Regions from separate parts of the Marinomonas pontica genome, predicted to be linked through region 2. Evidence: predicted binding sites of a transcription regulator. Region 2 holds the regulator's gene; each other region holds the start of a gene.
What was found. Region 2 encodes LexA, which represses DNA repair genes until DNA is damaged. Its sites were predicted from a motif close to TACTGTNTANNTANACAGTA; they were not measured.
Positions count from the first base shown of each region.

Region 1: AABA11_RS03145 (YebG family protein) is a predicted target of LexA. The motif match lies at 4,949-4,968, and genes of this name have one in related genera.
Region 3: recN (DNA repair protein RecN) is a predicted target of LexA. The motif match lies at 1,420-1,439, and genes of this name have one in related genera.

Region 1 covers NZ_AP027271.1:671,044-681,471, forward strand. Annotated here, with positions in the region: gene AABA11_RS03130 (multicopper oxidase family protein) at 1-1,169, opposite strand, end outside; gene AABA11_RS03135 (ABC transporter ATP-binding protein) at 1,276-3,111, opposite strand; gene AABA11_RS03140 (aspartyl/asparaginyl beta-hydroxylase domain-containing protein) at 3,283-4,254, opposite strand; gene AABA11_RS03145 (YebG family protein) at 4,502-4,927, opposite strand; gene AABA11_RS03150 (mechanosensitive ion channel family protein) at 5,055-5,927, shown strand; gene AABA11_RS03155 (DUF1439 domain-containing protein) at 5,927-6,514, shown strand; gene AABA11_RS03160 (FKBP-type peptidyl-prolyl cis-trans isomerase) at 6,634-7,113, shown strand; gene AABA11_RS03165 (hypothetical protein) at 7,355-7,711, shown strand; gene AABA11_RS03170 (class II fumarate hydratase) at 7,727-9,103, shown strand; gene AABA11_RS03175 (aspartate/glutamate racemase family protein) at 9,198-9,890, opposite strand; gene AABA11_RS03180 (GNAT family N-acetyltransferase) at 10,001-10,428, opposite strand, start outside.
Region 2 covers NZ_AP027271.1:1,592,494-1,602,921, forward strand. Annotated here, with positions in the region: gene AABA11_RS07410 (glutamine--tRNA ligase/YqeY domain fusion protein) at 1-735, shown strand, start outside; gene cysS (cysteine--tRNA ligase) at 740-2,122, shown strand; gene AABA11_RS07420 (universal stress protein) at 2,186-2,620, opposite strand; gene AABA11_RS07425 (hypothetical protein) at 2,685-3,173, shown strand; gene AABA11_RS07430 (DNA topoisomerase I) at 3,205-3,957, opposite strand; gene topA (type I DNA topoisomerase) at 4,148-6,775, shown strand; gene AABA11_RS07440 (DUF6586 family protein) at 6,772-7,242, shown strand; gene AABA11_RS07445 (hypothetical protein) at 7,245-7,511, shown strand; gene lexA (transcriptional repressor LexA) at 7,616-8,239, opposite strand; gene dinG (ATP-dependent DNA helicase DinG) at 8,309-10,428, shown strand, end outside.
Region 3 covers NZ_AP027271.1:540,788-551,215, forward strand. Annotated here, with positions in the region: gene recN (DNA repair protein RecN) at 1-1,392, opposite strand, end outside; gene grpE (nucleotide exchange factor GrpE) at 1,578-2,156, shown strand; gene dnaK (molecular chaperone DnaK) at 2,259-4,172, shown strand; gene dnaJ (molecular chaperone DnaJ) at 4,369-5,499, shown strand; gene AABA11_RS02550 (uridine kinase family protein) at 5,539-6,150, opposite strand; gene AABA11_RS02555 (uridine kinase) at 6,279-6,836, shown strand; gene AABA11_RS02560 (DUF3392 domain-containing protein) at 6,870-7,199, shown strand; gene AABA11_RS02565 (glyceraldehyde-3-phosphate dehydrogenase) at 7,462-8,835, shown strand; gene gcvA (transcriptional regulator GcvA) at 9,388-10,326, shown strand; gene AABA11_RS02575 (TSUP family transporter) at 10,327-10,428, opposite strand, start outside.

The DNA of each region.
Region 1 (10,428 bases), 920 kb from region 2:
TGACCGTGGATATGAATCGGATGGTGATATTGAGTCAAATTCGATAGCTCAAAAATATAGGTTTTACCACGCTCTAATGTGGCAAGAGGATCTGGAATATGGCCTTTTGACATGCCTTCCCAAGAACGGCGATTCATCGTCCAGAAGTTGTAGCTCACCTTGCCATCTTTCTCTATTGGCGTGATGTTGGCGTTCCATTCAAACGCAAATTTAATGGTTTCCGCGTTCTCTAAATCCAGCGCAGGGATGGGGTTGAGTGGCAGCTTAGGTAAGCGCCGGTCTTTAAGTTGGCTCGCCACGGCTTTGATGGTCACCATCGGCTTACCCTTGTGTTTAAAGGTGACGGTTTCTCCCACCTTGCTCGGTGCTATTACACCAAGATCAAGGCGCATTCCCGGTGCGGCCATGTGATTGGTTAACACAATGGGTTCTGCAATTGGATTGCCATCAATAGCAAGGATCTGAGCGTCTGGATCGGTTGAGTTGATTTGGTACATCACTGTGTTATCCACATTCAAAAAACGTACTCGAATCGCTCCGCCAGCAGGGACGTTATAGGTTGGGTGGATTTCACCATTGATGGTCATGACGCGACCGGGTGTCCCCATACGAAAAGCATTCTGTGGCGTCGTTAACGCGGAAAAAGAACCATCGTCTTTGATGTGCCAGTTCTTCATGCAAAGCACCAGATCTTCATCAAAGTCTGGCTTCTCAGCTTCATCAACAATCAGAGCACCAACCAAGCCTTTGCCGAGTTGCTCGACGCTGTTCATGTGTGGGTGATACCAGAAAGATCCCGCATCCGGTGGCGTAAATTCGTAGTCGAAGGTTTCGCCGGGCATGATGGGCGGTTGGCTTAAAAACGGCACGCCGTCCATTTCAATAGGGATTCTCATGCCATGCCAATGAATGGTCGTCGGCTCGTTTAACTTGTTGATCACACGAATACGAACGGGCTGATGCTGTTTAGCGCGAATCACAGGTGCAGGGTATCCGCCATTAAAGCAAAGTGCTGGCGTGCTGCCGCCAGCTACGATGTTCACATCGGCCGCTTCGACGATTAATTCATAGTCGAAACCCGCAGACGGTGTAGCGGCAAGAACGACTCTCGGCAGTGAACTGCTCATGGCGACTAAAAGGCTAGATTTTATAAAATTACGTCGGTTCAAAACGGTTTTTCCTGTGAGTTATTCTCGTAAACTTCGGCAAAGAACGAATTTAATGAGGCAAAGCATAACAAAAAACACTCACGCCATAGTGGCTTGGGTCAGTTTTTTAGCGATAGCCTTGCGCCTGCAAGGTAAATAAATGCGCGTATTGGCCTTGTTGTGCTAATAGTGAATCGTGGGTGCCGCGTTCTTTAATTTGCCCATGTTCCATGACGATAATTTCGTGTGCGAGTCGTACGGTAGAAAAACGGTGAGAAATCAGAATCGCCATTTTATCTTTAGTATGCTCTTGGAAATGCTGGAAAATATTGGCTTCGGCTTGGGCGTCCATGGCTGCTGTCGGTTCGTCTAACACCAAAATATCGGCGTCTTCGCGCATGAAAGCGCGGGCCAAGGCGATTTTTTGCCATTGCCCACCAGACAATTCTTGTCCGCCACGGAACCAGCGGCCAAGTTGGGTTTGGTAACCTTGTTCCAGCTCATCAATAAAGTCGGTGGCCTTGCCAAGCTCGGCCGCTTTTTTCCAACCGGTTTGATCGTTAAATCTGTCGTTATCGCCAGCGCCGATGTTTTCGCCAACAATAAATTGATAGCGCACAAAGTCTTGGAATATCACGCCAACACGTTTTAGTAGTGCGCTTTCTTCCCATTCCAGCAAATCCAAGCCGTCTAGCAAGATTCGCCCTTGGGTTGGGTTATACAGTCGCGTTAGTAGTTTGATCAGTGTGGTTTTGCCAGAGCCATTTTCTCCAACAATCGCAAGGCTGTGACCAGGGCGAATGTGCAGGTTGATGTTGGCAAGTGCCGGGCGTTCGTTACCTGGATATTGGAAAGAGACGTTTTCAAAACGAATACCATCGTTTGGAATAGTGCCTTTTGAAAGGCCAGAAGTCGAAAGCGGCGTTTCTTGTTCTAAATATTCGTAAAGATTAGATAGATATAAATTGTCTTCGTACATGCCGCTAATAGAAGTAAGTGAAGCCGAAACCGAGCTTTGACCTTGTTTGAACAGAAGCAAATACATGGTCATTTGCCCCAAAGTAATTGCGCCAATGATGGTGTCACTGACGATCCAACCATAGGCACCATAAAACACCAAGGTACTTATCACGCCAAGGGCGAAACCCCAGCTTTCACGGCGCAAAATCAGTCGCTTACTTTCTCTGAATAGCTTGATGAATATTTCGGTGTAGCGTTGCAAAAAACGGTCGCCCAGTTGGTACAGACGAACTTCTTTGATGTTGTCTTCTCGCGCCAGTAGCGTTTCTAAATAGTTTTGCTGGCGCACTTCGGGGGAGCGCCAACGAAACATTAAAAAAGCATCACCAGAAAATTTGGCCTCGGCGATAAAAGAAGGCAAAGCGCCACAAATCAACAATGCCAACGCCCACGGCGAAAAGTGCCACAGCAAGACCGCAAAACTGGATAACGTAATGGCATTTTGTAGCAGGGCAAAGGTTTTATTCACCAGAGCAAGCGGGCGGCTGGAGGCCTCACGGCGAGCACGAACTAATTTGTCGTAAAACTCTGAATCTTCAAAATGCGAGAGTGTTAGGCTTTGGGCTTTCTCTAAGATCAGCAAGTTGACTTTTTGGCCTAATAATCCTTGTAAAATGGCCTGCTGAGCGGTTAAAGCGCGTTGTGCGGCAGCAATGACTAAAACCAAGATGCCTTCCAATAACACGTAGCTGAGAGCGGCTTGGTAATGCAAGACTTGGTCTTGTTTGTAGCTTTCCATAGCTGCCACGACGGCATCTACGATCAATTGTCCCACATACGCCATGGCGGCTGGCGTGACACCGGCAACTAGAGTCGCCATCGCCAAGCCGATGGTTAACGCTGGGGAGGTTTTCCACACCAAATCAATGGCGCGACGGCTATAACGAAACACGCCAAGCATGTTTTTATCGACAGTATTATTTGGTGAAGCGGCAGGTTTCATATAGCGAGCCTAGAGGTCAGGGGCGGTGAAAGACGTCATAGTATAAGCCAAAAGAGTGTTCTTTATTGTTCTGTGAATTGTGTAATCTGAAAGGAAAATAACTAGGCGAGTGGGCATGATAAAAAAGGGAGAGCATTGCTCTCCCTTTTAATACTAAACGGATTCAATCGGTTAAAAGAATGACCAAGAAATTAACTGCACGACACCCACAATGATGCCTGCAATGGCCAGCAGTAATAGGCTATTGACTGTGTATTTTAGGCGTTTATAGGCTTTACGGTTGGTTTGCTTTAGGACTTTGCTTTGCTCTAGCAGCGGTGTGACTGTTTTGAATATTTTATTCGCGAGGCCACTTTTGTCGTCACTGGTGTTCGGCACGATGGACGCGCGCATCAGTATTTTGTAACAAAAATTAATGATTTTACCGAGTGGATTAACTGGGCGATCAAAATCGCACATCAAAATCAAACGACTTTGGTCTGTGTTGTTTTTAACAAAATGCAGATAGGTTTCATCAAACAGAAGGTCTTTGCCATCGCGCCAAGCGTATTGTTCGCCATCAATATTGATGAAGCAATCGTCTGAGTTCGGTGTTTCGAGTCCCAGATGATAACGCAGTGAACAGGCAACAGGATCAAGGTGGCGTGTTAGTTCGGAATTAGCAGGCATAAATGCAAACATTGCTCCGTTTATGTTCTTGATTTTGCTTAAAATTTCAGTGGTTTTCGGACACATGGTTTGCGCCGATGTGTGAGTGTAGCCATACCACTTCACGTAAAATTTACGCCATCCGTATTTGTGAAAGGTTCTAAACCCAACGTCGTAATAGGCATCTGAGCCGGGCTTATTTATGTTTTCTAAGTCGCCTTGTTGTTGAAGAGCAAGGGCTTCGTCACGAATAATTTCCCAGTTGTCACGCAATACGTCCAGTTCTTTGTATTGCAATGTATCGATAATAGGACGACGGACTTTTTTGCACGAAAACAAATACAACAAGCAGTTTAATGGGGCAAAAATAGGCCAACCTTTGCGGAAATATTCTGACCAGCTGGTATAGCGAATGTTTCCTCGGTAAGTGTAGATGTAATACATCGAGCACACACTAAGAGTGGCAATGAGCAATAGAATTATCGCTAGCTGCATCGGTTTTATTCCCATTTCGAAAGTTATTAGTCAATTTACTTACTAATTATTTACTAAATGTTACGAAATGTGAATCGCTAAATGGAGGGATTACTTTGCACAATAGTGATTTAAATCAATCTGATTTTGATTGGAATTTTAGACTTTTCTAGGTCTGCATCATGGTTAGGTTTTTTTGTGCAATAAATATTCGATATATTGAGAAATATTGCATGATTTTTTCTTTTATTTAAGAAAAAATGCCGCTTTATGCGGCATCACTTTCTTGGAAGTCATTGGTATCATCCATATCAAATACAGCCGCGCTGTCTTCTTCGCTGTATACAATGTCTTCGTCTGTTTCAATAACCAAGTCTTCCAGCGTTTTTTTAGCGGTCGCTTCTGTCAAGTTTAGTTGTGTGCTGGTGGCTTTTGGGCTTGGCTTTTTCGCTTTTTGAGCTGTTTTCTTTTTATTGCTTAAAATGTCCAGCAACGATTCTTTGTTTTCAGCAAGGTACATAGAAAGTGCTTCTTTTTGTCCATGATCTTTCGTTAAATGACTTTGATCCAATAAGTCATATAAGGCTTCCGCCGTGTCTAAAAGTTTGTCGTATGTATCGGCTTCGGCTTTTGAAGTAAACGTCATTTTTTCGATTCCATCGCGTTCTACAACATATTTGATAATTACAGGCATGATCCACCTCTTGAAAAATAATACTGTATAAATGTACAGTATAATTTTCCTCTTTGTCTAGTGCTTTTATTTGTTGATCTGAACAATGGTTGTTAAAGTTACGCCCTTGACAAAGGAAACACTTTTTATGCCCGTTGATTTTTCCCAATTAGACCTTTCAATTTTAATGGATCACGTTGAGATCGTTTTGACGCTTGCTTGGATTTTATTGTCCTATATTGTGCGACGTTATACGAAACGTGCGATTCGCCTTCATCAGAATATTGAACACGATAAAAAACGTCAGCGGATCAACACGGTGGATAACATTTTCAACCTTTTTCTTGTGGTTGGTTTGGTGTTGATTTGGTCGTCGGAATTGCAAAACATTGCCATATCTATTGCTGCTTTTATGGTGGCTTTGGTGATTGCTACTAAGGAATTTATTGCCTGTATCATTGGCGCATTTTATCGAGCGAGTACGCGACCCTATCAGGTTGGAGACTGGATTCGGATCGCCAATTATGAAGGCGAAGTTACCGACAGTGATTGGCTATCGACCACGTTGTTTGAAGTGGATTTGAAGGGCGGCAGCTACGCTTACACAGGACGAACGACAGTGGTGCCAAACAGTGTGTTGCTGCTGCAAACGGTTCAAAATTTGAACTATATGCGTCGTTATGTCACGCATACGTTTTCTATTTCGCGTGCGACAGACGAGGTGAATTTGTTCACCATTAAAGAACAAATATTGGACAAAATTCGTGAGTACAGTGAACATTTTCATGATGTGGCTATTCGTTATAACAGCCTGATTGAAAAACGATTGGACATTAAAATTTCAGGACCGGAACCACGTGTTCGCATTACCACTACGGTAGAAGGTTACAACGTGTTTAGCATTTCTCTTTTTTGTCCAACAGATGAGGCGGTCGAGATAGAGCAAAAAGTGACGGAAGATTTTATGGCTTTTTGGTATGCCAATCGACTTGCAAACCAACAGACGGTGGAGAATAAATAATGACACTGATGCGTACCTTTATGTTGTTAATGTTGGTGTCCACCACGCTGATTACCTCGGGTTGTAACAGCTTTCGCATTACTGAAAACGAGGTCAATGAAGAAGTCACAAAGCAACTTGCTCAGCCACAACAAAACCACATTGAATTAACGTTAGACAGCAATACGTTAAACCTCGATTTGACGGTGACCGCCGCCCACATTGATTTCACAGAACGCGATGGCGGTTTGGTGCTGGTTGATTTGACCAGCAATATGACGGGAACGCTGTCGGCATTTGGGCAGACCTTTTCCTTGACGACTAAGGTCAATCCGTCTTTTGAGTCGGGGGTGCGTATTGAAGAAGACCGTTTGTATTTGGTGGCGCCAAAAATAACCAAAATTGAGGTAGAGGGCTCCAGTTTTAACGATAAAATGCTGCGCTCCACATTGGGCTCCTTGCATGATGATTTTGAAAAAGCTTTGGTTCAGTACTTTGATGAACACCCAGTTTATGTGCTGAATCATTCACCGTTCGAAAAAACAGCGGCCTCTATGGTGAAAGACATCATAATTAAAGAAGACTCGTTAGAACTGTCCATTTTTTAAATAATGCGCTGTTTTGTGGCAGTGTCGTTTTGAGAAAGTAACAAATAAGAGTCTAGGTAAGTGGCGTTATAATCACTATAATGCCCGAATATTACATAACCAGATACTAAGGAAACATCATGTCGATTGCAGACAACCAAGTCGTTCAATTTCACTACACATTGCGTCATGGCGAAGAGCTAATTGAAACGTCTGCGGGTAAAGATCCAGCGGCGTATTTGCATGGTCACGGCAACGTTATTCCAGGGCTTGAAAAAGCAATGGAAGGCAAAGCCGTTGGTGACGAATTTGAAGTGACGGTGGCATGCGCTGATGCGTATGGCGAGCGTCATGAAGATCGTCAGCAACAAGTGCCAGTAAAACATCTACAAGGTGCGAAGCGCTGGAAAGCCGGTATGGTTGCCATGGTACAAACAGACAAAGGCATGCGTCAGGTAACGGTTGTTAAGGTTGGTTTGAAACATGCCACTGTCGACTTGAATCACCCATTGTCTGGTAAAGACCTAACATTCAATATTCAAATCGTAGATGCGCGTGAGGCGACGAATGACGAAATCGCACATGGTCATGCGCACGGCGTGGGTGGTCATCATCACTAATAGCCAGACGCATTGAATACAAAATAAAAGTATTCCTCTGAGAAGCCCCTGTTACCCAATTAGGTAGCAGGGGCTTTTGCGTTTTTGGGCATTTATTTTGCTGATTGAAATCAAGCAAACAGACGTATTATCAAAAATTAATAAGAATCGTTATCAACACCTTGACAGATCCTGCCTTCATGCACATTATTGATAATAGTTATCATTTATATTTTTTGATGTGAATTCAAGGGGCGAAACAATGAGTCATTATCTAGTGCCATTTTCAGTGCTCGAACAAACCATTCAAGGAGGGCAATGTGCGGACTCTCCCGAAGTGCTCTATCATTATTTGAATCTGACGGAAGAATATGCCGAGCGTTTGAGCATCACCGATGCGACTTTGCTGCATCAGCGTGTGTTCAATGTTTTGCTGGATACGGTATGCGACACCCGCGTTGCACCTCATTGGCGTCAGACCTGTTTAGACAAGGTGTATCAACCATTGTCGCATTTAAAGCACTTGATCGTTACTTATCAAGATGCGAAAAACTATTTCAAAATGGAACACAGTTTACGGATTCTGAGTCATTACTTTATTTCTTCCTTTGAACAATAGGGGCATTACCAACCGATGAAAATGCGTATTGAAAAAGACAGTATGGGCGAGTTAGACGTCCCAGAAAATGCACTCTATGGCGCCCAAACGCAACGTGCCATTAACAACTTTTCAATCAGTGGCGAGCCACTTCCTGAAGCCTTTATTCGCTCTCTAATTTTAATCAAAACCGCGGCCGCTCGTGCTAACCAAACACTCGAATGCATTACGCCCGATATGTCCAAGGCCATTCAAAATGCCTGTGATGAGCTGCTCAACGCCGACGATCTAATGCAGCATTTCCCTGTGGATGTATTTCAAACGGGATCGGGCACCAGCTCGAATATGAACGCTAATGAGGTGATTGCAACTTTGTCGAGTCGTTACTATGGTTCAGTGGTTAATCCGAATGATCATGTGAATTACGGGCAAAGCAGTAATGATGTTATCCCGAGCGCTATTCATATCAGCGCGACGTTAGAGTTAACAGGTCATCTGCTGCCTGCTTTAGAGCATTTAAAGGACACTATTGTTGAGAAAGGCACAGCGCTCGCGAGGTACACGAAAACAGGTCGAACGCATTTAATGGACGCCATGCCGGTTCGATTGGATCAAACTTTTCACGCTTGGGCGGCGCAACTGCAAGATAACATCGACAATTTAACGTATCTAGAAAGCAAAACGACTCAGCTTGCCCAAGGTGGGACGGCGGTGGGCACGGGGATCAATGCTCATCCTGAATTTGCCGTGTTGTTTGCTAAAGAACTGTCTGATTTAACCAAAGTGACGTTTACTAAGGGGCAGAATTTTTTTGCTTTAATTGGTTCTCAAGATACCGCCGTTGCGTTATCTGGCCAGTTAAAAGCGGTTGCCGTAACCTATATGAAAATCGCCAATGACCTGCGCTGGATGAACTCGGGGCCATTGGCGGGATTAGGTGAAATTAGTCTACAAGCTTTACAGCCAGGTTCTTCTATTATGCCGGGCAAAGTGAACCCTGTGATTCCAGAAGCAACAGCGATGGTGGCTGCGCAAGTGATTGGTAACGACGCGGCGATCACAATTGGCGGTCAATCGGGTAATTTTGAATTGAATGTTATGTTGCCAATGATCGCTAAAAACCTGTTAAACAGCATCAAGTTACTGGCCAACAGTGGGCAGCTATTGGCGGATAATGCCATCGCGACTTTAACCGTTAATGAGGATAAATTGAATGAAGCGCTGCATCGTAACCCGATCTTAGTTACCGCATTAAATCCCATTATTGGGTATGCAAAAGCCGCTGACATTGCGAAAAGGGCTTATAAAGAAAGTCGCTCGGTTGTGGATGTGGCGGAGGAAGAGACCGATCTTGGTCGAGAAGAATTGCTCGCCTTGCTGGATCCTGCAAAATTAACCCATGGTGGGATTTAGTGTTTAAAGAATCAGGTTTCTTTATTTGGTTCCTCCCTTTCCAAATAATGAAAACGAGCCAGCGTTCGCGCTGGCTTTTTTTGTGATTAATCACTTATTCCAATGCTGTGTCCACGGCGGCCTGCGCGTGAATGTAGGTCGTATCAAACAAGGGAACGGCAACGTGCTCTTGCTTTAATAATAGGGTGATTTCTGTGCACCCTTCAATGACGGCTTCTGCGCCTGCGGCATTAAGCCGATTGACTATATCAATGTAAATTTCCCTCGATTCAGGAAGGATCTTTCCGAGACACAATTCGTCGTAAATAATTTTATGAATGTTGTCCCTGTCTTGTTTCGATGGCGTAATGACATCCAACCCGTATTGCTCTTCTAAACGTCGAATATAAAAATCGTCTTCCATAGAATAACGTGTGCCAATAAAGCCAACTTTTTGATGCTTTTGTTGAACCAATTCTTTGGCTGTCGCATCGGCAATATGCAATAAAGGGATTTGCACCGCACTTTGAACAGCATCTGCCACCTTGTGCATGGTATTGGTCGCGATCAGCAGAAAATCGGCTCCGGCGCGTTCCAGACGAGTGGCTTCATTGGCCAACATATCGCCCAATTGCTCCCAGTCACCTTGGTGCTGCAGACGTTCAATGTGAGCAAAATCCACGCTGTTTAAAATGACCTTGGCGGAATGTAATCCCCCAAGGCGCTGCTTGGTTAACTCATTGATGGTTTTGTAGTACAAGGCGGAGGATTCCCAACTCATTCCGCCAATGATGCCGATCGTTTTCATGTTCGCTCTCTTTTTGGTCTGCCACGTATCCTTGCAGTCTAACGGGCTTATAAATCGCCCGTAATGCACAGTTTGAACGAATAAACAGCGAAACTGTGATGGCTAATTTTTCAGAGTGTTCTGGTCATGAAAACACTGTGAGGATCTAGCTTGTAATCTGAAAAGGGGTCACATTCACGGAATTCGTGTTTAGCGTAGAGTTTTCTAGCGGGCGCAAAGAAATCTTGCGACCCAGTTTCTAGGCTAATCTTATTGAGTCCTTTTTGTTTCGCGTTATCGAGAATATGGCGAAGTAGGGTTGAGGCAACTCCCTTGTTGCGCGCGGCGCTGGTGGTGCGCATGGACTTAATTTCACCGTGTGTATCGTCTAACGTTTTCAGTGCCCCGCAACCGAGCAATTGACTGTCTTGCCACACTGTCCAGAAGGTAATGTTGGGCTTTTTTAAGCCGTCTAAATCCAATGCAAATACGCATTCTGGCGGCGATACAGCAAACATGTCTTCAAGGTGTTCGGTAAGCAATTGTTTGATTTCTGAAC
Region 2 (10,428 bases):
GGTGTGACCAAGTCTGACAGTGTAGTGGATGTTGGTATGCTAGAACATGCTATTCGTGAAGATTTGGATGCGAGCGCAAATCGCGTCATGGTTGTGCTAAATCCTATTAAGGTGACCTTGACCAACTACCCAGCAGACAAAGAAGAAATCTTCACTGTTAGCAATCATCCGAAAAACGAAGAAGCGGGCACTCGTGAAGTGCCGTTTAGCAAAGAGTTATACATAGATGCTGCGGATTTTGCCGAAGTGCCACCGCGTAAATGGAAGCGTTTGACACTTAATGGTGCGGTTCGTCTTCGTGGCGGTTACGTCATTACTTGTGATGAAGCGATCAAAAACGAAGCGGGCGAAGTAGTCGAATTACTTTGTCGCTATGATGAAAACACGCTTGGTGTGAATCCAGAAGATTACAAACCAAAAGGCGTTATCCATTGGGTGAGTGCGAAACACGCGGTAGATGCGACAGTGAATCTTTATGATCGTTTGTTCGTCAATGAAGCGCCAGACGCTAACTATGAAGACAAAACGTTCTTGGATTTTATCAATCCAGAGTCTTTGACGGTATTAACTAACGCCAAAGTTGAGCCTTCTTTGGTAAATTCTGATAAAGGTCAAGGGTTCCAGTTTGAGCGTGAAGGCTACTTCTGTCGCGATTTAAAAGAAGACGGTATGGTATTTAACCGTACTGTGACGTTACGTGATTCTTGGGCGAAAATCGAAGCGAAAGGAAATTAAGCGCATGTTGAAGGTTTACAACACCCTTAGTGGGAAGAAAGAAATTTTCAAGCCAATCGAAGAAGGCAAAGTAGGCATGTATGTCTGTGGTAACACGGTATACGACTTTTGCCACATTGGTCATGCACGCGCGATGATTTCCTTTGATATTATTTCGCGTTTTATTCGTCACCTAGGTTACGAACTTAATTACGTTCGTAACATTACCGACGTTGATGACAAGATTATCAAGCGAGCAGAAGAAAATAATGAATCAACTCAGTCTTTGACTGAGCGCATGATCGCAGCGCAGCGCGAAGATGAGTTGCGCCTCGGCAACAAAATGCCAGACCGTGAGCCAAAAGCCACAGAATTTATGCAAGAAATAATCGATATGGTGCAAATCCTTATCGATAAAGAGTTTGCTTATCAGGGTACGTCTGGCGACGTGTATTACCGTGCAACTAAATTTAAAGATTATGGCAAGCTAAATAATCGTAAACTTGAAGATATGTTGGCCGGTGCGCGTATTGATGTTGAGGTGGCAAAAGAGCACCCAGCGGACTTTGTTTTGTGGAAGCAGGCAAAAGCGGGTGAGGTTTCTTGGGCTTCTCCGTGGGGTGATGGTCGACCTGGTTGGCACATTGAGTGTTCTGCTATGTCAACAAACTGCCTTGGTAGTCATTTTGATATTCATGGCGGTGGACCTGATCTTAAGTTCCCGCATCATGAAAACGAAATCGCTCAATCAGAAGCGGCGACCGGAAAAGACTATGTGAATTATTGGATGCACTGTGGCGCGGTTCGTGTGAATAACGAAAAGATGTCCAAGTCTTTGGGTAACTTTTTTACGGTGCGTGATGTGTTGGCTAAGTTTAATCCGGAAGTGGTTCGCTATCTGATGGTTTCCAGTCAATATCGCAGTGCGATAGATTATTCAGATCAAAGTTTGCTGGAAGCGAAAGTAGCCCTTGACCGCCTGTATACAGCATTACGAGATCAAGATGTAGCTGAGACCTTTGAGCCGTCGGTATTTACTGAACGCTTCGAAGATGCGATGAAAGATGATTTCAATACGGCTGTTGCGGTTTCTGTGTTGTTTGAACTCGTTCGTGAGCTGAATAAAGCCAAAGCGGAAGATGCTAAGAAGGCGGCATCGTTGGCTGCAGAGCTGCGCTCTTTGGCTGAGCTGCTTGGCTTGCTTTATCAAGATCCTGCGTATTTCTTGCAAAACAGTACGGTGTCTGAAGGGTTGGATGAGGCGGCAATACAAGCTTTGATCGATGAAAGAACGCAAGCGCGTAAAGACAAAAACTTTGCTCGTAGTGATGAAATTCGTGATGAGTTGGCTGGCCAGGGTATAGAGCTTCTTGATAGTCGAGAAGGGACAACTTGGACCAGAAGCTAGTTTAGGATGTGAGTAAAAAGGCGATGTGTTCCATCGCCTTTTTTATTGCTTATTGAAGTGGCGTTAGTCTTTTATCACCTTAACGGCCAGTACGTCGCATGGTGCGCCATGAAGAACGCCATTTGCTGTTGAACCTAAAAGTAGTGCTAAACCGTGTCGGCCATGACTGCCAACAACGATCAGATCTACTTTTTTCTCTTCGGCAATGCGGTGGATTTCGCTTTCGATGCCGCCTTGAGAAATGCAGCTTTCTTGTACAGGAACGTCCAGTTGTGCTTCCAGTATGGCAATCCGCTCTTTGGCCGTTTCTTGCAATTGGGCCTGAATGTCTGTGATATCGATCGGAACGTCACCGCCATAGGCGTAATTGAGTGATTCAATGACGTGAAGTATGGTAAGTTCTGCGCCTGTGGCTTTGCAGAGTGCAACGGCCTTGTTTGCTACCTTAATACTTTCATCTGTTAGGTCAACAGCGAGTAGAATTCTGCTATACATCATAGAACACCTCCAATATTAGCTCGATATACTTATTTTAGTTTAAAACCAGAGAGACATTAAAATTATGACTGCTCTTATTGTTATCTTTATTACACTTTCGTTAATGGGGTCGGCGTTGTGGATAGTGCCGCCTAAAAAAGAGCGTCAAAAAATGAGCTTGCGTATGCATGCTCGAAAGCTTGGTATTACGGTTCAGCTTACATCAATTGACCTTCCTGACAAGTGGGATAAATCAAAAAATCGGCAAAAAACAGTCGCTTATTCCTATTACCGTCCCAAACAGTTGATCACATTGCCTGATTGTATTTGGATTTTGCCTTACGAAGTGTGGAAATATCAGAGTATTTCAAAGGGCTGGTGGTGCAGTGAGCCTATTTTGATAGAAGAACGGATGGGGCACATTTTGTCTAAGCATGGCTCGTTATTGACTGGGATAAAAATCGCACCAGAAAGCGTTTCATTGTATTGGAATGAGGCGGGGGATGAGTCTACTTTAAATGAATTGTCTGAATTGATTTACGCGCTGGAAAAGGTAAATAGCAGCTTGAATTGAGTGTATTGCTATTTACCTAGCGTGATGTCGGTTAGTGTCCTTTTGGAACTTCTAGATCATGCATGAGTTCGGTTAAGGCTTCTTCCGGGTTATCGCTGTCTTTCATTGCTTCAATTTGAGGGGAAAGGATTTCTTTCATGCGTTCTGTAATGAAGTTCTTAAGTGTGTTTTTTTCAGGTCTCTCGGTTGCATCTGATTTAATGTGAGACAAAATGACACCGTATAGAGTCTGGGCAACACGCATATCACCACCGGCAAAGTTTTTATTGGCTTGTACCATTTGGCGATTGAGTTGAATCCACAAATTCAGCCAGCGTAAATATTCATAGCAGGCTTGGTAGTGCGTATTACTGATGCGTCCTTTTCGGCGTAAATACAGCAGCATTTTTGCCAGTTTGGTTAATCTTTCTTTATAGTTGGTTTTTTCTTGGAAGCTAAAAAGATCGGGCTCAGGGTTGAAAATAAGAGCTTCGGTATCTCTGCCTTCTTCGGCTGTGGCTATACGGATTTCAATTTTTTCAGGGTCATCGGTGTATTGCAGAAGTTCGCGAAGTGTGTCTAGATAGAAATCATACAGGACATCTGTGGCAATTGTGTCAGTATTAATATCTTTCAAACCGCGAATATGTTGTTCAACGCGGTCTGCTCTGTTTGATAGTTGAAGTTGCTTAACGCGTCGTTCTGTTATCTCTTTTTCTTTTTGGTGTGCGCGTGATCCAATGACCACTGACAAAAGTACAATGATGATCAAAAATGCAATAGTTAAAATTTGAAGGGTAGCCATGATTGTCCTTAAGCAATGAATTCAGTATGTTAAATAAGAAATACTAAGTTCAGCAAGATTTAATGTGTGAAACAATACAGGGATCGCTTGTCATATAAAAGGTGTTTGCTTAATATCAGCGCCCCTAGAGATTAAACTTCGTGCAACGTGGATTTGCAGACCTACTTTATTAAAAGGCTTACACAGTTCAATGGGAAAATCACTGGTTATCGTGGAATCGCCGGCTAAGGCGAAAACCATCAATAAATACTTAGGTAATGACTTTGTTGTCAAATCGAGTGTCGGACACATTCGAGATTTACCTACAGGTACAACAGCAACCTCTACACCTCAAGAGCGTGCGAAGCAGGCTGCTTTGACGCGAAAAATGAGCCCAGAAGAAAAGCTTGAATACAAAAGTGCCAAATCACGTAAGCAGTTGATTTCCAGAATGGGCGTTGACCCTGAGAAAGACTGGGCGGCTCATTATGAAATATTGCCTGGCAAAGAAAAAGTAGTTGATGAATTAAAACGATTGGCTAAAAACGCTGACACCATCTATCTCGCAACCGATTTGGATAGAGAGGGTGAGGCGATTGCTTGGCATCTACGTGAAGCCATTGGTGGCGATGATAGCCGTTATAAGCGTGTGGTGTTTAACGAGATTACTAAAAAAGCCATTAAAGCGGCTTTTGAAACGCCTTCCGAGTTGGATATGAACCGTGTGAATGCTCAGCAGGCTCGACGGTTTTTAGATCGTGTCGTAGGGTTCATGGTATCGCCTTTACTTTGGGCGAAAGTAGCTCGTGGATTGTCTGCTGGTCGTGTTCAGTCGGTTGCTGTGCGATTAATAGTCGAAAGAGAAAAAGAAATTCGCGCGTTTGTTCCTGATGAATTTTGGGAGTTGGATGCGATGCTGGCAACGCCAGCGAAAGACGTCATAAAATTTGAAGCGGCAAAATATCAAAACAAAGAATATCACCCTGTTAACAAGGCGCAATCGGATGAGCATGTTGCTCGTTTGAATGATGCGAAGTACCTTGTTAGTAGTCGCGAAGATAAACCAACCAGCAGCAAGCCGTCTGCGCCGTTTATTACATCGACACTTCAACAGGCTGCCAGCACGCGTCTAGGATATGGCGTTAAAAAGACCATGATGCTGGCTCAGCGCTTGTATGAAGGTGGTTATATCACTTACATGCGTACCGACTCGACGAATTTGAGTGCGGAAGCGGTAGAGACGTTGCGTGGCTATATTGCTTCTAATTTTGGTGATGCGTATTTGCCTGCAGAACCAATCCGTTATAGCAGTAAAGAGGGTGCTCAAGAAGCTCACGAAGCCATTCGCCCTTCTGATGTTACTGTTCGAGTGGATGACCTGCTCGGTATGGAAAAAGACGCACATCGTTTGTACGACTTGATTCGTAGTCAATTTATGGCGTGTCAAATGACACCGGCAGAATACACTTCTACGACTATTACTGTTACCAGTGGCGAGTATGAGTTTAAAGCCAAAGGAAGAATTCTGCGTTTCGATGGTTACACTCGTGCAATGCAAACGGTTGCTAAAAAAGGCGAAGATAATATCCTGCCAGATGTTGAACAGGGAGAGTTCTTGTCGTTGCAAGCACTTTTGCCTGAGCAGCATTTTACTAAACCTGTCGCGCGTTTTAGCGAAGCAAGTTTGGTTAAAGAGCTTGAAAAACGTGGCATTGGTCGCCCTTCAACCTACGCATCAATTATTTCTACGATCCAGGATCGGGGTTATGTACGCGTAGAGAATCGACGTTTTTATGCTGAAAAAATGGGTGATATCGTTACTGAACGTTTGGTAGATAGTTTTAACTCTTTGATGAATTTCAGCTTTACTGCTCAGATGGAAGAGCAGTTGGATGACATTGCTGAAGGACATAAAGACTGGATCAAAACGCTTAATGCATTTTATAAGGACTTCAGTTCTGTACTGGCCAAAGCAGAATCGCCAGAAGGTGGCATGATGCTGAATGAGCCTACTCCGACTGACATTGAATGTCCGACCTGTTCGCGACCTATGCAGATTCGTACGGCTAGTACGGGTGTGTTTATGTCTTGTTCTGGTTATGCCTTGCCACCAAAAGAACGCTGTAAGGCAACCATTAATTTAACGCGTGGTGACGAAGCCGTTGCGGTGGACGATGAAGAGGGCGAATCAAAAGCGCTTATTAACAAGCATCGTTGTCAAATTTGTGGTTCTGCAATGGACAGTTATTTAATGGATGAACACCGCAAACTGCACGTATGCGGTAATAACCCCGCTTGCTCTGGCTATGAAGTCGAAACGGGTGTGTTCAAAATTAAAGGTTATGATGGTCCTACGCTTGAATGCGATAAATGTGAATCTGAGATGCAGCTAAAAACTGGCCGATTTGGTAAGTACTTTGGTTGCACGAATGACGAATGTAAAAACACGCGTAAATTGCTAAAGAGCGGTGAAGCCGCGCCTCCTAAAATGGACCCTGTTCCCATGCCCGATTTGGCTTGCCAAAAGGTAGAGGATCATTATGTTCTTCGTGACGGTGCGACGGGGTTATTTTTGGCGGCAAGCCAATTTCCACGTAAGCGAGAAACCCGCGCTCCGTTAGTTGAAGAGTTGCTGCCTTATATGGATCAAATTGACCCGAAATATCATTTTTTCGCCAGTGCGCCTAAAAAAGATTCGGAAGGTCGACCTACTATTATCCGATATAGTCGTAAGACAAAAGAGCAATATGTCATGACGGAAGAAGAGGGTAAGCCGACGGGCTGGAAGGCCTTCTATGTTGGCACTAAGTGGGTTATTGAAGAAGGTAAGAAGAAATGAGTAGCGCGAGTTTGGCCAGCTTAACTAATCAAAAGCTGGACACTGCGCGGCGCTTCATCAAGCAAAGTCAAGACAGTGACGAGGCGTGGCTAAAAGTAGGTTTAGAGAGCTCTGCGCTTTTTCAGCTAAGAAGCGCGTTAAATGGTCTTCTTAAAGAGGTATCGTTGACCTATTCGCTGTCTGGATCGCTGGATGTTGATGTTTTGTTTGCTGAAACCGAGAAAAAACAGATCATCGTTCCTGTGCTTGCGGAATTGGCTGAGCTTTTTTCTCGCAAGGACTCTTGGTGTTTTCAGCTGCAACAAGCTTATTTGGCGCAGTTTGAATGTAAAATCGCAGCGTCGTCTGTGGTTCAGAGTGATAACCTGATCGGTCGAGGAAGTGACGCGGGCGCATCCGTTAGTTTTTACTTGGCCAAATTGGTAGAATTGGTGTTACGTTTTAGAGAAGAGTCATCAGAGTATTGAATATGAAAGAATCCTACCTAGAGATTGTTGAGCTGGATAACGGCGATATTGTGCTGCGTCCGGCCAGTGAAGATGGTGAGGAAACCGTTCCCCTGGCAACATTGAAAATTTCGGACGACACTCGATCCTACCTAAAAGACAGGTATTTTGAGTTGGCGAAGCACATGTTTCATGCGGGGATAGATTTTGTGTATTCAGACGATTCTGTCTTTGATGATGAATCGGATTATCTTGATGATGAAGAGTTTCGCCCTAAAATTTTGCATTAAGCCTATGGGCTGCGTCCAAAATGTAAGGTGTGTTCACAAATAAAAAGCGAAGCATGAGCTTCGCTTTTTATTTGTTGATGCGGCGAGAGTGCTGAGCGTTTTGCTCAAAGCCCTTGTCGAATGACACCGACGGACAATCCTTCAATGGCAAACTCTTCACTTTCTAGGTCAACAATAATGTCACTGAATTCCTCGTTTTCTGGAATCAGTCTTACGATTTGACCTTTTTGTTCAAATCGTTTTACGGTGACTTCGTCACCGATACGGGCAACGACAATTTGGCCATTACGAACAGTGGTGGTTTTGTGTACGGCTAACAAATCGCCTTCCATAATGCCAATGTCTTTCATGCTTGTGCCAGAAACAGATAAGAAATAATCTGCCTGTGGCGAAAACATGGTCGCAGGTATGTTGACATGAGAAGCAATATTTTCCTGAGCCAAAATGGGATAACCTGCTGCGACCTTGCCAATAACGGGTAGGCCAAGATCGTCAGAGGTATCATTGATGGGCTCATTGTCGATTAAGCGGATGCCGCGTGAGGCGCCAGATAGCATTTCAATAGCGCCTTTTTTGCTGAGGGCTTTTAGGTGCTCTTCTGCGGCGTTAGGGGACTTAAACCCAAGTCGACGCGCAATTTCTGCTCTTGTAGGTGGAAACCCCGTTTCATTAATAAATTCGCGAATGGTTTCTAGTACGTCAGATTGTCTTTTGGTTAATTTAATCATAGGTTATCTGGTTGTTTATACAGTTACTGTTATTATATACAGCATTCCTAACTATACTCAATGATATAAATGCTTTCAGACGAACTAAAAAATCAAATTCAACTTGCATACCGAGCGTCGTTAGATGCGAAGTCCCATAAACCAAGGTCTGGCCAGCGCCAAATGATTGGCGCAATAGCGCGTACTTTGGGTAACATAAAACAAGGCTCAGAAGGTGAAAGGCTTGATGAAAAACACGTTGCGGTAATTGAGGCAGGTACAGGGACAGGTAAAACCTTGTCTTATTGTCTTGCGGCTATTCCCATTGCGAAAGCCCGTGGCCTTAAATTAATAATCTCAACCGCGACAGTGGCGTTGCAAGAGCAAATTCTTCACAAGGAACTGCCAAACCTGCTTGAGCACACGGAGCTTAGTTTTAAATATACGCTCGCCAAGGGGCGTGGGCGTTATTTGTGCTTAAATAATCTTGAAGGTTTTTTAAGCGCTGAAGAACAAGCAATGGACGACATGTTTGCTGGTCTTTTTGAGCAACATCTTCATTCTGATGATGTGAATACAGTGCTGTATCAAGAAATGGATGCTGCCCTGCAAAAAGGTGACTGGGATGGCGATAAAGACAATTGGACCGGCATTGTGCGTGATCAGGATTGGCGTCGTTTAACAACCGATCATCAACAATGCACCAACCGAAATTGCGCAAATTATTCAGCGTGCCCATTTTTTAAAGCGCGCGCTGAAATTGAAGTGGCTGATGTGATTGTGGCAAACCACGATTTGGTTCTGGCGGATTTGTCATTAGGGGGAGGGGCTATTCTCACTCCACCTAAAGAGACCATTTATGTTTTTGATGAAGGGCATCACCTTCCTGATAAGGCGATAGGTCATTTTCGTCATGAGGTGAGGTTGCAGCAAAGCGTTACCTGGTTGCGCCAACTCGAAAAAAATCTTGTCAATTTGAAACAAGAGCTAACAGATGATGTGAGCTTGACGGGCCAATTATTATTAAAAATACCTCAGCAGATACAGAGTATTGTTAACTTCATACAATATGCTCAGCAAGGCTTAGCTCCTTATATTCAAGGTTTGGGCTTGGATCAAGAAAATAACCAGCACCGCTTTGAATTTGGTCAAATTCCAGATGAATTACGTCAATTGGCGTACAGTTTACAAACCTCTTATCAGAAGCTGTTTAATAATATTGAAAGTATTCAAGATGAATGCAAAAAAACCAAACAAAACGAAGGTATGGGCGTTACCCCTGAAACGGCAGAGACTTGGCAGCCGATTTTAGGGGTTGTGCTTGGACGATTAGAGCAGTGTGTTGGTTTGTGGCGCCTTTATTCTACAGTAGACGATGAAAATTTCCCGCCTAATGCTCGTTGGTTGGTGCTTTCTGGGCAAGGCATGGAGCAGGATGTTGAACTTGGTGCTTCGCCTATTTTGGCGGCCAACACATTGAGGCAGCAGCTTTGGGATAAATGTTTCGGGGCGGTCGTAACCTCGGCAACCTTAACGGCGCTTAATCAGTTTCATCGTTTTAATATGCGTTCTGGCGTTCCTAGAGAAAGTGAATATTTGCGTGTGCTTAGCCCATTTGATTTTAAAGAAAATGGAGTGTTGGTTGTGCCAAATATGGAACACGAGCCTAACCGTGTTGAGCAGCATACCGCTGAAATTGTTGCTTACTTGAATACCCATGTGGATGTTGATAAGGCCAGTCTGGTGTTGTTTTCATCGCGTAGGCAAATGGAGGACGTTGCGCAATCCGTTTCGCCTTCTTTGCAGGAAATATTGTTAATGCAAGGTGAGCAGTCTAAGCGGGTTATTTTAGACTCTCATAAGTCGCGTATTGATGATGGAAAAGGAAGTTTGTTATTAGGGCTTGCCAGTTTTGCAGAAGGGGTTGACCTGCCTGGTGATTATTTGACGTGTGTTTATATCGCGAAAATCCCCTTTGCTGTGCCTGATGACCCGGTAGAGGCGACCTTGGCTGAATGGATTGAGAAACGTGGCGGCAACCCTTTTATGGAGATTACCATCCCAGATGCTTCTTTGCGTTTGGTCCAGGCGACCGGCCGATTGTTGAGGAGCGAGAGTGATAAAGGCGAAATACACATTCTCGACAAAAGATTGCGTACAAAACGATACGGTTCGCAACTGATTAACAGTTTGCCACCCTATCGATATCA
Region 3 (10,428 bases), 1.1 Mb from region 2:
GATGCCTACGTCTACTTCGTCAAACACCAGTGTCGGAATAATCGACGTGTGTGCGGTAACGACCTGAATGCCTAAACTAATACGAGACAATTCACCGCCAGAAGCCACTTTGCGCAGTGGTTGCGCTGGCTGGCCTGGGTTGGACGCGATCATGTATTCAATGTCCTCAAAGCCATTGGCTGTGACTTGATTGAGTGGTTGGCATTGAATATAAAAGCGAGCATGTGGCATGCCCAGACCATGTATTTGCTCTTCAACTTTTTGGGCAAGGTCGTCTTTGGCGACAATGCGCTTTTCTGTCAGCGTGGTGGCTAGTGCGGTGAGTTTTTCATAAGCCAGCTCTTCTTTTTCCTTTAATGACTCTAGGCTTTCTTCGCTGCCTTGCAGGCTGTTTAGCTCTGCTTCTACGCTTTCTCGCAACGCTAATAATCCTTCGGGCAGGGTTCTGTGTTTGCGAGCGGTATCGTAAATGTCAGATAAACGCATCTCTATGTCGCCAAGGCGTTCAGGATTTTGCTCTAATGTGTCTTGATAATGGTGCAGGCTGTCCGCGGCTTCTTGGGCTTGGATTAATGCGACATTCATCATTTCTAATGCGTTTTCCAGTTCTTTGGTGGCCGGACGAATCTGGCTGGCGCTGTTAATGGCTTGATGCAATAAAGAGCATACATTGCCTTCGTCGCTGTCGATCAAAATGCCACTGGCTTGATAGGCTTTGAATTGTGAGTCGGCAATGTTGGACAAAAAGGCTTGCTCGTTTTCTAGTTCTTCGATTTCGCCTTCTTTTAGATCCAATTGTTGAAGTTCTTGTGCTTGGTAAGACAGCAGTTGAACTTTGGCGTCTTGTTCAGATGAGCGGTTTTGCATCGCGGACAACTCTTCTTTGAGCTGTCGCCATGTGGTGTATTGCTGGCTGACTTTTTTGCTCAACTCGGTCAATTGGCCGTATTCGTCAAGCTGCTGGCGTTGTGCGTTCTTCTTGAGTAGCGATTGGTGTTCGTGTTGGCCGTGAATGTCGACCAGTTGACTGCCGGCCTCTTTTAAGTCGCTAAGTGTGCATGGACGGCCATTGATGTAGGCTTTGGAGCGACCCTCTTTGCTGATAACGCGGCGTAAAATGCAGTGTTGATCTTGTTCTAGATCGCGTTCTTCAAGCCACTTATAAACATGCGGGTAGTGCTGTATGTCGAAACTGGCGCTGATGTCGGCTTTTTTCTCGCCGTGTCGAACAACGGCGGCGTCAGTTCTATCCCCTAAACAAAGCGATAAGGCGTCCACCATAATGGATTTGCCCGCCCCTGTTTCACCAGAGATCACAGTCATGCCTTGTTTGAACTCCAGCTCTAGGGATTCAACAATGGCGAAGTTGGAAATAGCGATGCTTGTCAGCATAGAGTGCTCCAATTAGAGAATAGATTTATATGGTTATTTATACAGTACTTGGTTGTTTTTTGACAAGTAGCAGGCATAAATTTAATTCCCATAAAATTTATGCGGCCATAGTGTTGAAAGGTCAAAAGCTGTCCCCATATAAGCAGCACAGACAAAGAATTGTTTCTGTTATTTGGAGTTGAAGAATGAGTGAGCAGCAAAAAAATCCTAATCTAGAGGCGGAGCAAGTTTTGAACAGCGAGACGCAGAACGAAACAGTAGAAGAACTTTTAGAACCTGAAGTAGAGGTTTTGGAAGAAGTTACTGAAAACGAAGAGCTTGCAAAAGCGCTGGAAGAAGTCGCTCAGTATAAAGAAGCGGCGCTTCGTGCACATGCTGACGCACAAAATGTTCGTCGTCGTGCTGAACAAGATGTTGAAAAAGCGCACAAGTTTGGTTTAGAAAAGTTTGCTAAATCCATTGTGAACGTTGCAGACAATCTTGAACGTGCCTTGGCCTCTGCGCCAGACACAGGTGAATCTGATCCTGTGCGTGAAGGTGTCGAATTGACGCTGAAAGATTTGCTAGAAACACTGGCGCGTTTTGAGGTTAAAGTGGTTGATCCACATGGCGAACCATTCAACCCAGAATTACACCAAGCGATCACTATGGTGCCGAACCCAGAGCTAGAAGCCAACACTGTTATGGATGTTGTGCAGAAGGGTTACACCATTAACGGCCGCCTTTTGCGCCCAGCAATGGTCGTGGTTTCAAGCGCCGCTTAAAAATACTGTCATTTTTTTGACACTGGACGCTTGAAATACTTTTAAGCGTACCCAAATACAGAATTATCATTGTAACAAACGAATTTATTGGAGATACAAACCATGGGTAGAATCATTGGTATTGACTTAGGTACAACGAACTCTTGTGTTGCTGTTCTAGATGGCGAGAAAGCGCGCGTTATTGAAAACGCAGAGGGCGATCGCACGACGCCTTCTATCGTTGCCTTCTCTGAAGACGGCGAAGTATTGGTTGGTCAGTCTGCTAAGCGTCAGGCGGTTACTAACCCAACAAACACTTTGTTCGCTGTTAAGCGTTTGATCGGTCGTAAGTTCAAAGACGACGTGGTTCAAAAAGACATCTCTATGGTGCCTTACAAAATCATCTCTGCAGACAATGGCGATGCGTGGGTAGAAGTGAAAGGCGACAAGAAAGCGCCACCACAAATTTCAGCTGAAGTTCTTAAGAAAATGAAGAAAACAGCAGAAGACTACCTAGGTGAGAAAGTCACTGAAGCGGTTATCACCGTGCCTGCTTACTTCAATGACTCTCAGCGTCAAGCAACAAAAGATGCGGGTAAAATCGCTGGCCTAGAAGTGAAACGTATCATCAACGAGCCAACAGCGGCGGCTTTGGCTTACGGCCTAGACAAGAGCTCTGGCGACTCTACTATCGCGGTTTATGACCTTGGTGGTGGTACATTCGATATTTCTATCATCGAAATCGCTGACGTAGATGGCGAGAAGCAATTCGAAGTATTGTCTACAAACGGTGATACTTTCCTAGGTGGTGAAGATTTCGACATGCGCGTTATCGAATACCTAGCGGCAGAGTTTAAGAAAACATCTGGTATCGATCTGCACAACGATCCTCTTGCGCTACAGCGTTTGAAAGAAGCGGGTGAAAAAGCGAAAGTTGAGTTGTCTTCTTCTTCTCAAACAGAAGTTAACTTGCCTTACATCACGGCTGATGCGACTGGCCCTAAACACTTGAACGTAAAATTGACACGTTCTAAGTTGGAGTCTTTGGTTGAAGAGCTCGTGTTGAAGTCTCTTGAGCCTTGCCGTCAAGCTCTGAAAGATGCGGATCTTTCTGCTTCTGATATCGACGAAGTTATCTTGGTTGGTGGTCAGACTCGTATGCCATTGGTGCAAGCGAAAGTAACAGAATTCTTCGGTAAAGAGCCACGTAAAGACGTGAACCCTGACGAAGCGGTTGCCATCGGTGCGTCTATCCAAGGTGCGGTATTGTCTGGTGATGTGAAAGACGTTCTTCTTCTTGACGTTACACCTCTGTCTCTAGGTATCGAGACAATGGGGGGTGTGATGACGGCGTTGATCGAGAAAAACACGACGATTCCGACTAAGAAATCTCAGACATTCTCTACAGCGGAAGACAATCAAAATGCGGTAACTATCCACGCATTGCAAGGTGAGCGTAAGCAAGCGTCTCAAAACAAATCTCTAGGTCGTTTTGACTTGGCTGACATTCCACCTGCTCCACGTGGTGTGCCTCAAATCGAAGTAAGTTTTGACATCGATGCCAACGGTATCTTGAGCATTTCTGCGAAAGACAAAGCAACCGGTAAAGAGCAGTCTATCGTGATTAAATCTTCTTCTGGTCTAAGCGATGAAGAAGTTGAAAAAATGGTTCAAGACGCAGAAGCGAATGCGGAAGAAGACCGTAAGTTTGAAGAGCTTGTTCAAGCTCGCAACACAGCTGACGGCATGATCCACGCAACACGCAAAACATTGACTGACGCTGGTGACAAAGCAACAGCGGAAGAAAAAGAAGCGATTGAAACAGCGATTACTGAGCTTGAAGAAGCATTAACGTCTAACGACAAAGAGAAGATCGAAGAGAAAACCAATGCGTTGACTCAAGCGTCTGGTTCTTTGGCTCAGAAGATGTACGCAGAAGCTGAAGCCGGTGCTCAACCTGCTGAAGGTGAGCAAGCTAAATCTCAGGATGATGCGGTTGACGCAGAATTCGAAGAAGTAAAAGACGACAAAAAATAAGCGTTAACCCCTTATTTTGCCCTGATTAACAGGGTCGTTTATGGCAAGCACGGTTTTGAACCGTGCTTTGCTGTTTACACTATCTATGATTGATGAGCACGCAGTGGCATATCTTTCCCTTGACGCTTTTCCGCTCAGACTATCTTAGATACAGAATATTTTTAAATTCAGACTTTTCAATTCAGGAATGCCTGCGATGAGCAAAAGAGACTATTACGACGTTCTTGGGGTGGCCAAAGGCGCGGATAAGAAAGACATTAAAAAAGCTTATCGTTCTTTAGCGAATAAGTACCATCCCGATAAAAACCCAGACAACCCAGAAGCGCTGGATAAGTTCAAAGAACTTGCCGAGGCGTATGAAGTTTTGTCTTCTGACGAAAAACGTTCTGCTTATGATCGCTTTGGTCATGAAGGCGTTAATGGTCAAGCGGGCGGCTTTGGTGGCGGCGCGGGAGCAGGTGGCTTTAGCGATATTTTCGGCGATGTGTTCGGTGATATTTTTGGCGGCGGAGGTGGCGGCGGACAGAGCCGTACTCGTCGTGGTTCGGATTTACGATACACGTTAGAGCTGGATCTTGAGCAAGCGGTTTGGGGTTGTGAAGAAAAAATTCGCATTCCGACACTCGTTGGTTGTAAAACGTGTGACGGTTCTGGTGCGAAAAAAGGATCGACGCCGAAAACTTGTGGCACCTGTGGTGGTGCTGGTCAAGTTCGCATGTCACAAGGTTTCTTTTCTGTGCAGCAGGCGTGTCCAGAGTGTCACGGTGCCGGTCAGGTGATCAGCGACCCTTGTAACGACTGTCATGGCCAAGGTCGTATTCAAGAATATAAAACGCTTAACGTTAAGATCCCAGCTGGTGTCGATACGGGCGACCGTATTCGTTTGTCAGGTGAGGGCGAAGCGGGAACACATGGCGGTCCAGCGGGTGATCTGTTTGTTCAGGTTTCTGTTAAGCCTCACAATATCTTCGAGCGCGATGGCGCTAACTTGTATTGTGAAGTGCCCATCAGTTTCACTACCGCCGCATTGGGCGGGGAAATCGATGTGCCGACATTGGACGGGCGTGTGCGTCTAAAAGTCACGGCTGAATGTCAGTCTGGTAAGTTGTTCCGTTTGCGCAATAAAGGGGTAAAACCTGTGCGCGGAGGTCCAGTTGGTGACTTGATTTGTAAGGTTGTGGTAGAAACGCCGGTGAACTTAACGTCACGTCAAAAAGAGTTATTCACGGAACTGGCAGAAAGCATGGGAGAAGGAACCGATCACTCTCCTAAGCAAAAAAGTTGGTTTGATGGTGTGAAACGTTTTTTCGATGATATTAAGAAATAAACGTGTTTGAGCGATAGCTGCTTCAAGTAAAAAAGGCGCTTATTTAGCGCCTTTTTCTTTTAATAAGTAGTCAATGTAGCTGCGTAGTAAGTTAGCGGCATTGGTAAAACTTTTGTTGTTTGGAATAATGAAATCCGATTTGCTGCGAATGTCGATGGTCTTCAGCGATGCTTGACGGACATGGCGCATGTAGCGGCTGGTCACTTCATTCACATCGCGTCCGCGCTCTGCAATGTCTCGCTTCAAGCGTCTTACGATAGCGATGTCCATGTCGGTATCAACATACAGTAGGTAGTCCACAGCGTCGCGAATGCCTGGGTCTTGGAACATCATGTGCCCTTCAACCAGAACCACATGAGTGGGCTCTAGATTACGATAACCAACACGCTTATGTTGAGAGTGATCGTAAACGGGGATTTCATTTGGCTGCTGGCGGTTTTTGCAGTTATGGATCGCAAGCGTGATGCTTTCTAGGTCAAGCGAGCTTAGATCGTCAAAATTATAAACGTCTGGGTCTATGCTGCCGCATCCATTATAGAAGCTGTCTTGACACAGAACGGTAATCTTGTCGCCTTGGTCTTCTGCTAAAAGAGAACACAGACGGCTTTTTCCGCTGCCAGAAACGCCTGTAATGCCGATTACAAGTGCCATGGGTTACCTCAGTAAATAAAGTGTTGGAGCGCCTTGAATTGAAGGGGCTTATGGTGTTGTATTATACATCAGGTTTGGTGTTTTTTGCTCGCCAAACTGAATCGAGAGACAGTAATAGGGAAGATTAAATGCTCAGTAAAGTGGCCTCAATGTTGATTGTCTTCGCACTTGCTTTATCCTACGGTGAGGCGATGGCTGCAACAGCGGACAATAAGGAAAGTTCGACATTTTCGACGGTGGCTGAGTTGTTTGGTTTGCCGTTGAATGATTTGAGTCTGTCTCAATTAGAAAGCCGGCTAAATACAATGGGGCTGAGTAGTTATCCGTCTTACAAACAAGGTGTGATGACTTACAGTTTGGGGCCTGAAGGAATTTTGGGTGTGACGAATGCTACCATTTATTCGAATCGTTCTGGTTATGTTCGCCAAGTCTTATTGTCTGGTGTCGTTGAAAGTAACGAAAAGCGTAAGAATTTGGGGACGTTGTTGGGGAAAAAATACGGCGCTCCAACGGAAGGTTTTTTAAACAATGGCCTTGGGCGTTCAAAGTGGCACTTTAGTGATGGCACCTCCATTGATTTTCGTAATACGACGTACGATGTTTCTATCTTGTATGTGGATGAACAGCCTAAAGTGGCAACGCGTTCTGGGCAAATTGATGTGGAAGCCTTGTCTCGTCAGAAGTAGTGTTTGTCTCGTTTTTTATGTAGTTAGTTGTATATGATTATTTTAGACCTTAATTTGCGTTTGGCGTATTTTATTCAGCCGCACTTACAAGACATTTCCTTAGCGTTGGTTGCCACTTGTTTGGTTGTGTATGGCGATAAGGTGAATGGCTTTTTGAAAAATTTAGTGTCTTCTTGGGTGTTTATTGCCCGAGTGGTGGCGTTCATTTTGATGTGTACTTTCGGGTATGGTCTCTTAACTTTGTGGAGTCAGCCTTTGGTGTACTGGGGAATTACTCATATAGATCTGATCTATCGGCCTGCTTTTATCCTTTCTTGTTTTTGTATTTTAGGTGTTTTGGCTGAAAGAAAGCGGCATTTGTAAAATAATTCATGAAATTTCCTGTCAGTTTCTGTTGCGAAATTACAACATAATGGTGTCGTAAGTGGCAATGCTTGGCGAAAACGGCGCATTATGTAGTAAAGTTTCTAGACCTTCCGCGTTATTTCGTTATTTCTATAAAAAAACACCCTAAAGTCCCGTTTTTAAAGGTTTTTTGTAGTCTTCTTACAATTTGTTTTTGCCTTATTCTGCCGTTAGACTGCGCCCATATTGATATTACAAAGTCTTTTTTCGGGGGCAGAAAATGACAAGCACTTGGTTACAGGCACTTTCACAAGCAGAATCTATGATTCCTCTTTTGGGTAAACTTGGTCGTGAAAAAGCGGTAAAAGTTCAGTTAGCAGGCAACACCTTAATGGCGGATTCTGTTACTGGTCTGATGGCTGCGTTTGACCAGCATCCTGAATTAGATCTTGTTCAAGTCTATCAAGTGTTGGAGCAAGTATTAGCAAGCGGCGTGTCTCATACCGTTGTTGAGTTAGAAGAATTGATCGCTGAAGCCGATGTGGCGTCTGTATTGGCAAACCAATCGAGCGATGGTTCTGAAACACCTGTTGTGCTGTATGGCTTTGGGCGTATCGGGCGACTATTGGCTCGTCGTATGTGTACTCTTGGGCACACGACTCCAGGTATGGCATTGGCAGCGATTGTTGTGCGTAAAGCATGCGACAACGATCTTGCTAAGCGCGCTAGCTTATTGAAATACGACTCTGTTCATGGCACTTACGAAGGCTTGGTAAAAGTCGACGAAAAAAATCAGTCTCTTATCATTAACGGTTTGACTGTCAAAGTGATTTACGCCTCAGACCCTGCTGAGGTTGATTATCAAGCATACGGTATCAATAACGCATTGTTGGTTGATAACACAGGCCGCTGGCGCGATCACGATGGTTTGAGTGTTCATTTGAACCGTCCTGGTATCGAGCGTGTTGTTCTGACGGCTCCTGGCAAAGAAATGAAAAACATCGTGTTTGGCGTTAACGATGGTGACGTAACTGATGCCGATCGCATTGTTTCTGCTGCGTCATGTACTACCAATGCCATTACTCCTATCTTGTCTGTACTGGAAAAGCAGTATGGCATTGAGTCGGGTCATGTTGAGACTGTTCATGCTTACACCAATGACCAGAACTTAATCGATAACATCCATAAAGGTGACCGCCGTGGTCGTGCTGCTGGCATGAACATGGTTATGACAGAAACAGGCGCAGCGAAAGCGGTTTCTAAAGCGATTCCTTCATTAGAAGGCAAGTTGAGCGGCAGTGCGATTCGTGTACCTGTGATTAACGTATCGATCGCTGTATTGAGTCTGAATTTGAAGTCGGCAACATCGGTTGAAGCCATCAATGAATTGTTGAAAGCGGCGTCTAACAGCGTTGAATTGACGGGACAAATTGGTTTCAGTGAAGAAGCGGACGCAGTAAGTTCTGACTTTATTGGCTCTCAGCAAGCGGGCATTTTGGATTCCTTGTCCACCAAGGTTCGTGGTAATCAAGCGACTTTGTACGTTTGGTACGATAACGAATACGGTTACAGCTGTCAGGTTGTGCGCTTGATGGAGAAGCTAGCCCAAGCAAATTTTACGAATGTTGAGTTGCTTGAGAACGAAGCAGCTTAAGAAATGACCGGACACATTTAATGTGTTATTCAACGGCGGCCTTTAGGTCGCCGTTTTTTTTGGCCATTTTTTGTCACCATCATTGGTTGTATTTTTTGCGCAAAAAAAAGCCGGACAAAGGTCCGGCTTCAACAAAAGTAACTAGCAGTTGTGAATTACATCATCCTGTGGGGAATGGTGAAACTCGCCTAAATTATGCTGTGGGACATAATTTAGAGGCGATACAGTTAGGGCTGTATCGGTAAATATTAGGTCGCTGTTCAACCTAAGAGATGAAGGTATTCTAGCTTTTTAAGTCATGATGACAAACGATATAAATTGATTTGTTGGATTAGTTGAATTAATGCAAAATAAGCAGGCTTTGGCTTCTATATTTTTTGCTGAGTTTGTTTTTTAATTAATTTTTCTGGTTTTGTTGAAAATAGCGACTTATCGCGTCTTTTTTTATATCAATATCCGCCGAATTGATTTTTTGTCGCTTTAATTGTATTTCTGAAAATGTATTTCTTTACGATCTTGCAGTAGCTGAGGTCGTCTTACTTTGGTGATTGTATGAAATCTATTCCATTGGCTGGTCTGGGCACATTTGCGATAGCCGCGCGTCATTTAAGTTTTACTAAAGCCGCGCAAGAGATGCATTTAACGCAAGGTGCCGTCAGTCAGCAAATCCGGCAGTTAGAAGAGCGGTTGGGCGTGACGCTGTTTGTTCGCTACCATCGACGGCTTGAGTTGACGGTGGCAGGAGTGCGACTGGCGGTGCAGCTTAATCATAGCTTTACTGAAATAAGTGACCTGATCTTAGAGCTACAAGAAGAAGAAACCTCTAATATTTTGACGGTGTCAGTGATGCCGTCGTTTGCAACAAAATGGTTGATCCCTAGGTTAGGGAGTTTGCAAGAAGCGTATCCAGATTTGCAATTACGCATTCAGGCGAATGACAGAGAAGTCAATTTCCAGCGGGATCGAATCGATGTGGCGATCGTGCACAGCCATGTGCATAGTTCAAAGGGCTATATTGTTCCTCTGATGAAGGATCAAGTTTTTCCTGTTTGCAGCCCAGCGTTTGCGAAGCAACGTGATTTGTGTGAGCCTAGCCAACTGGCTCAAGTTCCTTTGTTGAATGACGATTCAGAGTGGCGCTTTTCAAGTCCGTATGCAGAGTGGGAAAAATGGTTGCTGCTGGCGAATACTAAAGGGATAAAGGCATCTCGGGGGATAAGCTTTAATCGCGGAGATTTGGCTGTTCAGGCTGCCATTGCAGGCCAAGGGGTGGCATTGGGAAGAACGCCTTTGGTCATGGATGATATTCAGCAAGGGCGATTAATGCGGCCTTTTGAACAAGCGCTGGATGAAGGGCACGCATACTTGTTTGTTTGCCCTGAAATGCAGCGTCAGCGGGAGCCAGTTCAGCAGTTACTTAGTTGGCTGGTCAGTGAGTGTTGTCACTATTCCCCAGAAGATGCGCTGACAACACCCGACCAACTTAACTAATCAGTTGTCCATTATCAGTTTTATGGAAATAGCTAAGCACATAATGATCACCATTGGACGAATCAATGTTGCGCCTTTGGTGATGACAAGACGAGACCCAAT